2 regions of the Streptomyces sp. NPDC031100 genome follow, and region 1 is predicted to be linked to the other one. Evidence: riboswitches for the same ligand, from Rfam matches in the RefSeq annotation. Region 1 holds a riboswitch; the other holds the start of a gene.
The links. A riboswitch is a leader RNA that binds a small molecule or an ion and turns the genes downstream of it on or off. The one in region 1 is predicted to bind cyclic di-AMP.
Positions count from the first base shown of each region.

Region 2: linked by a shared signal. The riboswitch ahead of ACZ5DS_RS31080 (C40 family peptidase) and the one ahead of ACZ5DS_RS32545 (C40 family peptidase) in region 1 are both predicted to bind cyclic di-AMP.

Region 1 is NZ_JBVIGN010000013.1:195,960-199,157, forward strand. Features, by position in the region: partial or broken gene ACZ5DS_RS32535 (LysR family transcriptional regulator) at 1-675, opposite strand, end outside; gene ACZ5DS_RS32540 (LysE family translocator) at 759-1,376, shown strand; gene ACZ5DS_RS32545 (C40 family peptidase) at 1,441-1,914, opposite strand; cyclic di-AMP (ydaO/yuaA leader) riboswitch at 1,918-2,141, opposite strand; gene ACZ5DS_RS32550 (hypothetical protein) at 2,482-2,790, opposite strand; gene ACZ5DS_RS32555 (ATP-dependent Clp protease proteolytic subunit) at 2,798-3,198, opposite strand, start outside.
Region 2 is NZ_JBVIGN010000012.1:234,108-237,305, reverse strand. Features, by position in the region: partial or broken gene ACZ5DS_RS31085 (tellurite resistance/C4-dicarboxylate transporter family protein) at 1-724, opposite strand, end outside; gene ACZ5DS_RS31080 (C40 family peptidase) at 797-1,816, opposite strand; cyclic di-AMP (ydaO/yuaA leader) riboswitch at 1,825-1,982, opposite strand; gene pcrA (DNA helicase PcrA) at 2,281-3,198, shown strand, end outside.

The DNA.
Region 1 (3,198 bases):
GCGCCTCCACCTCCCGCCGCGCCGGATGATGCGGCGCCATGCTGATCAGCGGCTGCCCGGCCAGCTGCTCCAGCGGCAGCCGCGACGAGGCACTGCTCAGGGCGTGCCCCGGGGCCGTCACCAGCACCAGTTCCTCCACCAGGACCGGCTCCAGCGCGACCGAGGCCGGCACCGGGGCGGCCTCGCCCGGGTGATAGGCGTGGGTCAGCGCCAGGTCCACCTCACCGGCCGCCACCGCGAGGACCCCGGCCGGCGGGTCGTAGTCGGCGACCGACAGCTCGACATCCGGATGCGCCCGGCGGAATGCGCTCAGCGCCGGCGGCAGCAGATGGACGCCTGCGGTCGGGAAGGTGCCGAGCCGCAGCACTCCGCCCGACAGACCGGTCAGCCGCGCCAGTTCGTGCCGGGCCTGCTCCAGCTCGTCCAGCACCCTCCCCCACTGCCTTAAAGGCGTGGGAGGTACCCCCAGGCCCGCGTCACCAGCACCTGGCCCGCCTCGGTCAGCCGGGCCCCGCGGTGATGCCGTACCAGCAGCGTCGTGCCCGCCTCCCGCTCCAGCTTCGCCAGCTGCTGGGAGAGGGCGGGCGGCGTGTAGCCGAGCTGGTCGGCGGCCCGCGTGATGGAGCCCGCCTCCGCTACGGCGACCAGCGCGGCCAGCCGGGTGGGGTCGTACATGGTGCCAGCCTAAAGCACTGCTTAAGGCTCGCCTTTCTGATTCGAAATACCTGCTGAAGGCTCTCTGCAGGCACGCTGGCCCCATGGACGGACAGCTCATCGCCTTCACCGGGATCGCCGCCGGACTCGTCGCCATGCCGGGCGCCGACTTCACGGTGGTCGTACGCAACGCCCTGGTCTCCCGCCGGGCCGGCGCGGTCTGCGGACTGGGTATCGCGGGCGGCCTGCTGGTGCACACCACACTTGCGGTGGCCGGGGTCGCGGCCGTGCTGGTCGCCGTACCCGCGCTCTTCCGCGCGCTGCAACTGCTGGGCGGCGCCTATGTGCTGCAGCTCGGTGTGCGGACCCTGTGGTCGCTGCGGCGGCCCGCCGCCGGTACCGACGAGACGGCGCCGTCGGCCGGGCACCCGCTCCGGCAGGGCTTCGTCACCAACGTCCTCAACCCGAAGGCCTCGCTGACCTTCCTCAGCCTGCTGCCCCAGTTCGTGCCGTCCGGCGGTTCCGCTCTGCCCAGGACGCTGCTGCTCGCGCTGATCGTCTGCGCGCTGGCGCTGGCGTGGTTCCAGGTGGTCGCCCTGCTGGTGGACCGGCTCGGCCGGTGGCTGCGCCGGCCCCGGGCCGCCCGCATGCTGCAGACGGGCACCGGGGTGGCGCTGACGGCGCTCGGAGCGGCCCTGCTGCTGGAGCCGCTCCTGACCTGAGAGCCTGTCTCTGAACCCCCGTCGGGGCGCAGGCGGGGGTTCAGAGACAGGCTCTGAACCGGTGTCAGCTGACCCGGCCGTACCAGACGCTCCTGCTCCAGATCTTCTCCAGCCGCACCACGGACCCGGTCTTCGGGGCGTGCCAGATCTTGCCCTTACCGGCGTAGATGCCGACGTGGTAGACGCTGGAACCCGAGTGGAAGAACACCAGGTCGCCGGCCTTGCGGTTCCTGGCCGAGATGTGGTGCGTCTTGTTGTACTGCTGGGCGGCCGTACGCGGCAGCTTCTTGCCCGCCTTCTTGAACGAGTAGAGCGTCAGCCCCGAGCAGTCGAACCTGCGCGGCCCGGTGGCCCCCCACGCGTACGGGGCGCCCTTCTTGGAGGCCGCGATCTGGAGTGCTTTCGTCGCCAGAGTGGCGGCCGAGGCCTCGTTGGCGAGGCCCGGGACCGCGATCGAGCCGCCCACGGCGGCAAGGGTGAGAGCCGAGGCCGTACCGGCCCGGGCCATGAGCGACGGGACACGATTGAGCGCAGTCATGCGCAACCCTTCGTCAGCCGCCTGTGAAGGATGACCTGTCGGATTCGGGCTGGCGAAGTTGCCCGGCCGCGTTGCCGCGGCTTCACCCCAAGGGCTGCTCGGCACGACCGCCCGTCTGCGACGAACGTCCGTCCCGGCGACCCGTCTTGCTTGGGTCCTCCACTCCTGCCGATCCACTCCTGTCGACCGGTCATCCGGGCGGCGGCAGGATTCGGCGTCCGCCCGGACCGCCCCGCCGTTGTGGCGGGGGCTTGTCGTCAGACACGGATCTTGACTCACAGCGGTCGGAAAATCCCAACGGAATCGGGAGTTTGTGGCGTTACTCACCACTCGCCCGTTCGGGTGGACACTGCTCTGTTCGAGTCGCCGTCAGATCCCGTACGTAGCCCCCGACCTGCGGTGGAGCAGGTCTGCGGAGAGCCCGGAACCCGTGTGCTGCGCAAGTCGGGAGGCCTCGAAAGAAATCTGAAGATACGTCGGCCGGGGGTAGGCCATTCGTGCGGTTTCCCGTCCGGCTCGGACGGCACGTCGACATGCGGGCCCCGCCGGGCCGGACGCGCGTCCGGATCAGCCGACGCAGTCCGGCGGGAGCACGACGCGAGCAGTGCGGCGCTCTCCGTCGAGCACCCTCAACGCCCGTGCCAGCGTGTCCCCGTGCAGCTCCGATTCGCCCCGTCGGTGCATGAGGGCGAGCGCGTCGCGCAGTTCGGCCGCCTTGCGCACCAGGGCCTGCGCCGCGCGCAGCCCACGATAGGTGTCCCCGGTCTGCGCCGGGTTGATCCGGCCCAGCAGGTCGACCGCCTCCAGGTAACGGTCGATCAACTCGCCCTCGGCACAGGTCAGTGCGGGCAGCGGAGGAAGCTCGGGTGGCAGCACCGACTCCTCACCCCGCGTACGTGCCGGGGGTAGCCCTACGGCTCGGAAGGACGCCGTCCACCAGGCCGTACGCCAGTGCGCCCGGCGCGTCCAGCACCAGGTCCCGCTCCAGGTCCCGGGCGACCTGCCCGGCGTCGCGCCCGGTGTGCCGGACGAGCATCTCCTCCATCAGCGTGCGCATCCGGGTCAACTCCTCGGCCTGGATGAGGAGGTCGCTCGGCTGCCCCTGCGCCGGCTCCGGCAGCGAGGGCTGCCGCAGCACAACACGCGCGCCGGGCAGGATGAACCGCCTGCCCGGCGTCCCGGCCGCGAGCAGTACCGCGGCGGCCGAGGCCGCCTGGCCGAGGCAATAGGTCTCCACATCGCAACTGACGTACCGCATCGTGTCGTAGACCGCCGTCATCGCAC
Region 2 (3,198 bases), on a different contig from region 1:
ACGGCCAGATCCAGGATGAGCAGTGCGACCGTCACGTTGCGCAGCACACCCCGGTCGTCGTCGTTCCACAGGTACAGCCGCGCACTGTCCGCGGCGAGCAGCTTCGCCCCGGCCAGCGCCGAGATGGCGAGCGCCCCGCCCGCGATCCACTGGTCCCCGGCCCCCTCGAACACCTGCCGCCGATCGAAGTGCTGCAGGGCGAGGACGTAGAGCACCAGGCCCAGCCAGAACAGCACCAGCGCGGCACGCGCGAGCCATGCCGTCGTCTCGGCCGCGGCCAGCGTGGCCGCCAGCACCGCCGGCCCCTGTGTGGCCACACAACACAGGAACACCGCTCCTGGCATGCGCCGCGTCCAGTGCCGTACGACGAGGACCAGCAGCACCGGCCACAGCACCACCGCCACCGCCAGCAACCCTCGGCCGGCGTCTGCCGGCCGAGCGCCGAGAACCGGGTGCCGAGCACCGCCGTGGCGGCGACGGCGGTGAGCGCGCCCGGACTCTCCGCCTCGGCCACCCACCGCTGCCGCCGCACCAGCAGCCGTACGAGGAAGTCGACGGCCAGCGCCACCCAGGCCACGCAGGCCAGCCACAGGAAGACCCGGGACAGCGTCTCGGCGCCCGTCAGATGCAGGCCCACCGAGACGATGCCGGTCGCCATGACGGCGGCCCCCGCCGCCGGCGGACGCTCCGCCCACCACGCACGCAGACCTGAGATGCCGGGCATGCGCCCGATGCTAAGGAGCCTCGCGGGCCCGGCGAGGAGGGCACGCGCGCGTGGGGCTCGAAAAGACGACGGTCAGGCCGGGCGCACCACGCTGTGAATGATCGATTCGCCCCCGTGGAAGACGGACTCCTCGCGGATGTACGCACCGGGCTGCGGGGCGTGGATCATCATCCCGTTGCCCGTGCAGAGGCCGACATGGCTGCGGTCCTCGTGGAAGAAGACCAGGTCACCAGGGTGTGCGTCGGCGAGGGCGACCGGGGTGCCCGCGTCGGCCTGGTCGCGCGCGGCGCGCGGGAGGGTGACACCGGCGGCCTTCCAGGCGGCCTGGGTGAGGCCGGAGCAGTCGTAGGAGCCGGGGCCGCTGGCCCCGTTCACGTACGGCTTGCCGATCTGGGCGCGGGCGAAGGAGATCGCCTTCTCGGCCTTGGTGGCCTGCGCGCCGGAGGACCCGTACGACCGCGGGTCGGCCTCCGCAGGCTTCCGGTGCTTCGGCGCGGTCGGCCGTGCCTGCTCCCCGGCCGTCAGCCGGGACAGCAGCTCGCGGGCGGAGGCGAGCTTCTTCTGGACGACGGCCTTGGCGCTCTTCGGGTCACGCGGCGACGGGGCCGGGGTCTCGGCCGGCGCTTGCGGGCTCCAGAGAGCCGGAGCCTCCACGCCCGTGGCGGCCGCCGCATCCATGGTCCTGTCGGCCGGCGCCTCCACGCCCCTGGCGGTCTGCTGCCGCTTCTTCACGGTCGAGGCCAGCCGGTCCATCAGCCGGTTCTGGTCGAAGTAGCCCGGCGCACGCTCCGTCTCCTCCCGCTGTGCGTCCGCCAGCAGGGTCTTCGCGCGCAGGGCTTCCAGCCGCCCCTGCTGCCGCCCGGCCCGCTCCGTGGCCTCCTCGGACCGCTCGGTCGCCGAGTCCGCCCGGCGGTACAGCTCGTCGATCTTCTTCTCGATCTCCTCCACGCTCGGCCTGCCGTCGTGGACGGGGGCGGCCTCGGCCGTCTGGGACAGCACGGCCACGGAGGTGAAGGCGGCGGTGGCGAGGGCGGGCGTGCGCAGGCCCGGTCCGAGGGTGGTGCCGGGGCGCGGCTTGCGGTGCGACGCCAAAGGAGGCGACTCCTTCCAATGTGCCGCCTACCGGGTTAGCTGTCGGGTTCGGGCGGGTGGTTCGGAAGGGTTGCCCTACGGCGTCGTCCCGGGCGGGAGTCGGCCGATTCACCCCAGGATCGGTGGGTCCCCGGCTCCGGCTGCCAGATAAGGGCGCACCGGACTCGGCGGAGGCCGCGGCGCTCGGCGACGTTCGCCGGAAGGGGGTCGTGCGGCCTGACGGCAACCTAGCCAACTCGTGTGACTCCTGTGAAGGTTGGTGTGCCATATGTCCGATACATTTCCGTGACCTGAGGCCGTTTTCATACGGGCGTGACAAGGCGCTTCCGCAGCGTGAGGGCCCGATCGACCTGGAGCGGCGCGCTGATCGACTCCCCGTGCTGTGTCCGATTGCGGGCGCCCGCGGGGCCGTGTTCCCGGGACGGCGACCGGTTGTCGGTGCGGCGCCCTAGACTCGGAGAGCGATGAGCAGCCTCTTTGACGACAGCTTCCTGGCGGACCTCCAGGCCCCTCGCGGGCACGAGGAGGAACCCCCGCCGCCGCCCGAGGACGATCACGCTCCGGAGCCGCTTCCGGACGATCTGTTCGGCGGGAAGTTCGACGCGCCGCCGGACCGGGACGCGTACTACCGCGACGGCGCCCCCCGCCCCGCGATCGACGCGGCAGCGCTCCTGGAGGGGCTGAACGAGAACCAGCGCGCGGCGGTCGTCCACGCCGGCTCACCGCTGCTCATCGTGGCCGGCGCCGGCTCCGGCAAGACCCGCGTGCTCACCCACCGCATCGCCCACCTCCTGGCCGAGCGGAACGCGCACCCGGGCCAGATCCTCGCGATCACCTTCACCAACAAGGCCGCGGGCGAGATGAAGGAGCGCGTCGAGCAGCTCGTCGGCCCGCGCGCGAACGCGATGTGGGTGATGACCTTCCACAGCGCGTGCGTACGGATCCTGCGGCGCGAGTCGAAGAAGCTCGGCTTCACCTCCTCGTTCTCCATCTACGACGCCGCCGACAGCAAGCGCCTGATGGCCCTGGTCTGCCGCGACCTGGACCTCGACCCCAAGCGCTTCCCGCCCAAGTCCTTCAGCGCCAAGATCAGCAACCTCAAGAACGAGCTGATCGACGAGGAGGACTTCGCCGCCCAGGCCGCCGACGGCTTCGAGAAGACCCTCGCCCAGGCCTACGCGCTCTACCAGTCGCGGCTGCGCGAGGCCAACGCGCTCGACTTCGACGACCTGATCATGACGACGGTCAACCTGCTGCGCGCCTTCCCGGACGTCGCCGAGCACTACCGCCGCCGCTTCCGGCACGTCCTGGTGGACGAGTACCAGGACACCAACCACGCCCAGTACGCGCTGGTGCGCGAGCTGGTCGGCACCGGCGAACAC